DNA from 2 places in the Lactobacillus sp. ESL1191 genome. Region 2 is predicted to be linked to the other one. Evidence: predicted binding sites of a transcription regulator. Region 2 holds the regulator's gene; the other holds the start of a gene.
The links. The regulator Rex, encoded in region 2, represses fermentation and respiration genes when NADH is low (regulators of the CRP and FNR family bind a similar motif). The targets are predictions, from matches to a motif close to TTGTGAANTANTTCACAA.
Positions count from the first base shown of each region.

Region 1: ACSYSN_RS06925 (alpha-hydroxy-acid oxidizing protein) is a predicted target of Rex. The motif match lies at 1,121-1,138, and genes of this name have one in related genera.

Region 1 covers NZ_CP196365.1:1,384,876-1,387,336, reverse strand. The annotation lists gene ACSYSN_RS06935 (metal ABC transporter ATP-binding protein) at 1-288, shown strand, start outside; gene ACSYSN_RS06930 (metal ABC transporter permease) at 288-1,085, shown strand; gene ACSYSN_RS06925 (alpha-hydroxy-acid oxidizing protein) at 1,255-2,461, shown strand, end outside.
Region 2 covers NZ_CP196365.1:1,097,330-1,099,790, forward strand. The annotation lists gene groL (chaperonin GroEL) at 1-50, opposite strand, end outside; gene groES (co-chaperone GroES) at 67-351, opposite strand; gene ACSYSN_RS05640 (redox-sensing transcriptional repressor Rex) at 521-1,156, opposite strand; gene ACSYSN_RS05645 (ABC-F family ATP-binding cassette domain-containing protein) at 1,378-2,461, shown strand, end outside.

The sequences.
Region 1 (2,461 bases), 290 kb from region 2:
ATGGGTGAGGCGTCTGGTGGACAGAAGCAACGGGCTTATCTAGCTCAGGCTCTGCTCGACCAGCCTAACATGATTATTCTAGATGAAGCTACTGCCAGTCTTGACCCGATAGCCAAGGACGAATTGATGCAGCTGATTAGCCACCTGAATGAGCAACACAAAATAACCGTTCTGTTTGTAACCCACGACGTACCCTTGGCGCGCAAGTATATGACAGATTACCTTTATCTTAACCATGGCAAAATCGAACAAGGTGAAATGGCACAATTCGAGGAGGCCTATGAATAATGTTTGCATTCGATTTTATGCGCAATGCCTTTTTGGCAAGTACTTTTATCGCGATTACTTGTGGTACCGTTGGAGTATATGTAGTTGCACGTAACTTTAGTTTTTTAGCCCATACTTTGTCTGAAATCGGTTTTGCTGGTGCAGCTTTTGCTGTCTGGCTTGGCATTAGCCCACTTTGGGGGATGCTGTTGTTTACTCTTTTAGGTTCGGTTAGTGTTGGCGAACTATCCCTGCACAGCGACCAAAAAGAATCATCAATTAGTGCAATTTCAGCGCTCTTTATTGGACTGGGTGTCTTATTCTTAGCCATCTCAGGAGCCAATAGCAATTATGCCACCAATATTTTATTTGGTAGCATTATCGGAGTCGACCAGCAGGGCGTAATTCAACTGGTTGTTTTATCGGTAATTGTCTTATTGATGATACTGCTTTTACAGCGCCCGTTAAACTTTGATTCCTTTGACCATACCGGTGCCCTGGCGCATGGTGTCAAAACTGGCATGGTTAGCGTAGTCTTCTTAATTGCACTGGCTATGTCGGTTTCAATCGGCGCCCAAATTGTGGGGTCACTCCTGGTGTTCATCTTACTGACTTTACCACCAGCAACTGCTAGTTACATTGGTAAGACTGTGCCGTCGATGATTAGCTGGTCAGTTACACTGGCTTTAATAGGGGTATGGCTGGGTCTCTACCTCGGCTTTCTTACCAATCTGCCTGTTACTTTTTTTATTGCAGTAATCGAAGTTGTGGTATATCTTGTTACTTACTTCACTCATCTGATTAAACATAAGTTGTAGATAATACAACTAAATTATCGGTCACATTTATAAGTTTGTGAAAAATAGCACAGCATTAAGGCTGATATTTAAACAATCTTTTAACTTTTTCACTAACTATTGTAAGCAGTTTCATGTATAATAAGAGTATAGCTATAAAATATACTAAACAATCAAAGGAGTCTTTAAAATGACAGCATATTACAATGGTTTTCCCCAGAGTGATAAAGATGAAAAGATCGACATGATTAACCTCGATGAACTTGAGGAACGTGCCAAGGAAGTTATGCCAGAAGGTGCGTATTACTACATTGCTTCTGGTTCAGAGAATGAATGGACCTGGCGGAATAATACTACTGCTTTTAACCATTTTCAAATTGTCCCGCGCGCTTTAACTAATATGGATAATCCCCAGCTTGATACTGAATTCATGGGGATGAAGTTGAAAACGCCGGTAATGATTTCGCCAATTGCCTGCCACGGTATTGCTCACAAGGATGCCGAAGTTGCTACTCAGAAAGGTGCTGCAGCTGCTGGTGCATTATTTGCTTCTAGTACCTATGGTAACAAGAGTGTTGAAGATATTGCTGCAGCAGCACCAGATGCACCGCGCTTCTTCCAACTTTACCTCAGTAAGGATTGGAAGTTCAATCAGATGGTCTTTGATGCAATCAAGCAGGCTGGTTATAAAGGCATCTTCTTAACGGTGGATGCGCTGGTTTCAGGTTTTCGTGAGGCTAACCTGAGAACCCAGTTTGCCTTCCCAGTGCCATTAGATTTCTTTACCCGCTACCAGGGTGCTAAAGGAGAGGGTCAGACCGTTGCGGAAATGTACGCTTCATCTGCCCAGAAGATTGGTCCAGAAGATGTTCGCCGGATTAAGGAAATGTCTGGCTTACCAGTCTTTGTTAAAGGTGTAGTTTGTGCTGAAGATGCCTACCTGGCAATGGGCTGTGGTGCTGATGGGATCTACGTTACCAACCACGGTGGACGTGAAGTTGATAGTGGCCCAGCTACCATTGACATGTTGCCAGAAATCGCTCAGGCGGTTAACCACCGGGTACCGATTATCTTCGATTCAGGTGTTCGCCGCGGATCACACGTCTTCAAGGCCTTGGCTCTTGGCGCTGATATAGTTGGTGTTGGTCGACCATACCTCTATGGTCTAGCTCTAGGTGGTCCTAAGGGTGTTCAATCAGTTATTGAACAACTGAATACTGAACTCTTAATTGATATGCAGCTGACCGGCTGCAAGACGGTGGAAGATATCAAGCATGCCAAGATTGCTCATATCAACTACACTGCTGATAACTTGAAGTCTAATACAGATCCTTCAAGAATTAAGCCTTATCCTGTAACTGCCGAGAACCAGATGAAGGATGATGACTCGGATGCCG
Region 2 (2,461 bases):
TTTAATAAAGAACGTCTTGCTTTTTCTGAAAATTTAATATCTTTTGCCATTTTATCCGCTCCCTAACTACTTAACAATTGCTAAAATATCTTTTTCGTGCAGGACCAGGTACTTCTCGCCCTCGTACTTGACATCAGTACCTGAGTACTTATCATACAGGACGACGTCCCCTGTCTTCACCGTCATTGGAATCTTGTTGCCATTCTCAGCATAAGTTCCCTCACCAACCGCGACAATTTCGCCTTCAGTTGGTTTTTGTTTAGCATTCGAAGCAAGGACGATTCCGCCTACAGTCTTTTCTTCTTCCTCTTTAACTTTAACGATCACGCGATCACCTATTGGTTGTAACACGTTTGTCCCTCCTATTAGTAAAAATCTTTTTAATTGTTAGCACTCATATTCATCAAGTGCTAACTTACAATTAAGATAATAACCCCTTTTCAGATAAAATGCAAGAAAAAATTAGCACTTTTTCAGTTAAAGTGCTAATTATTCTTAACTCTTATCCGCAGGCTGTTGCTTACTTGGGTTTATCGGCGTCAAGAAAGTAAATCAAGGTCTGTAATTCCGTCGCTAAGTCAACGTTCTGGACCCTGATCCCACTTGGAGCTGATAGTCGAATTGGGGTGAAGTTCATGATCCCCCTAATTCCAGCTTCGACCATATCGTCTGCCGTCTGTTGGGCAGTGGTCGATGGCACCGTCAAAATCGCAATTGTAATCTGTTGGTCGCTCAACTGTTGCTTCAATTCGCTCATACCGTATACCGGCACCCCGCTTAGGATTTTACCGGTAATCTTGGGATCAATATCGAAGGCACAAGAAATCCGAATATTGTTACTACGCTTGAAGTTATAGTTGAGCAGTGCATGTCCCAAATTACCAACGCCGACCAGGGCCACATTGGTCAATGTATCCTGATTTAGAATCTTTTTAAAAAAGGAAAGCAAATTTTTGACATCGTAACCATAACCGCGTTTGCCCAGCGCGCCAAAATAAGAAAAGTCGCGTCTAATCGAAGCACTATCAACCTGAACTGCTTCCGAGAGTTCAGTTGAAGAAACTTTATCTTTGCCCGCTTCGTTTAAGATAATTAAATAGCGATAGTACAGCGGCAAGCGCTTAGCTGTCGCCGTGGGTATTTTTATTTTTTCCATTTTTTAAAAGAGCCTCCAACTTAAATATTGCCTGAGCCTTCTTCTTGTGAATTGCTCATCAATTAGTATTATTTTACCCGTAACGTTACGTTATTTGCAAATATTTTTTCACAATCTTGCAAACACTGTCAACGAGGGCTACTTTCAACTTTTTTGCATAATCGCAAGAGGCCCACTGTAAGTTCTTTTCGTATGCTAAAATAGTTTCTAGGTGAAAAAATATGATCATTGCACAAGGACACGATTTAGAAAAACAATTTGGGGCAAATACCCTATTTCAGCATGTTAACTTTTCAATTGCTGACCAGGCCAGAATTGGCTTAGTTGGACCTAACGGTGTTGGCAAAACAACTTTACTCAAAATTATGACGGGCGAGGAAGAGGCTAGTCGGGGCGAATTTACTGTCAATAAGGCCATCGAGGTCGGTTACCTTGCCCAAGAAAACGGACTAGCTGAAGATAAGACTATCTGGGACGAGCTGGTCGAGGTCTTTGCTGCGCTCATTAAGATGGAGCAACAGTTGCACGCTTTGCAGGCAGAAATTACCGACCAACCCCATAATCCAGAACTATTAAAGCAATATGACCAGTTGCAGTTCGATTTTGAGCAAAAAGGGGGCTACACTTACCAGGCTGACATCAAAAGTATTTTGAATGGTTTTAACTTTCCTGAGGCGACTTGGTCCAAGGTCATTGCTAATCTATCTGGCGGTGAAAAGACCCGGCTTGCGTTTGTAAAGCTGCTCCTGCGTAAACCACCTCTGCTCCTACTCGATGAACCGACTAACTACCTTGACCTCGATACTTTGGACTGGCTGGAAGGCTACCTAAAAAACTATCCTGGGGCAATCCTAGTTGTGTCGCACGACCAATACTTCCTAGACCACTTAGCTACCCAGATTTTCGAGTTACAATTTGGCCAATTAACTGTGTTCAAGGGCAATTACACTAACTATGTACAAGAGCGCGAATTGCGCGACCACCAGCAGGAAGAAGCCTTCGAGAAACAGCAAGAAAAAATCAAGAAGGACGAAGAATTTATTCAGAAAAACATCGTCCGGGCCAAAACAACTAAACGGGCTCAAAGCCGCCGTAAACAGCTCGAAAAGCTCAAGCGAATTAATCCGCCCAAGCACAAGACCAAGGTGCGAATGACCTTCAAGGCTGGCCGACCTTCCGGTAAGGAAGTCTTGATTTTGCGTAATTTGGCGATTGGCTACCCCTCTAAGACCATGGTTGAGGATATTTCTTTACAAATTAATCAAGGAGACCGCGTAGCCGTGATTGGTGCTAATGGGATTGGCA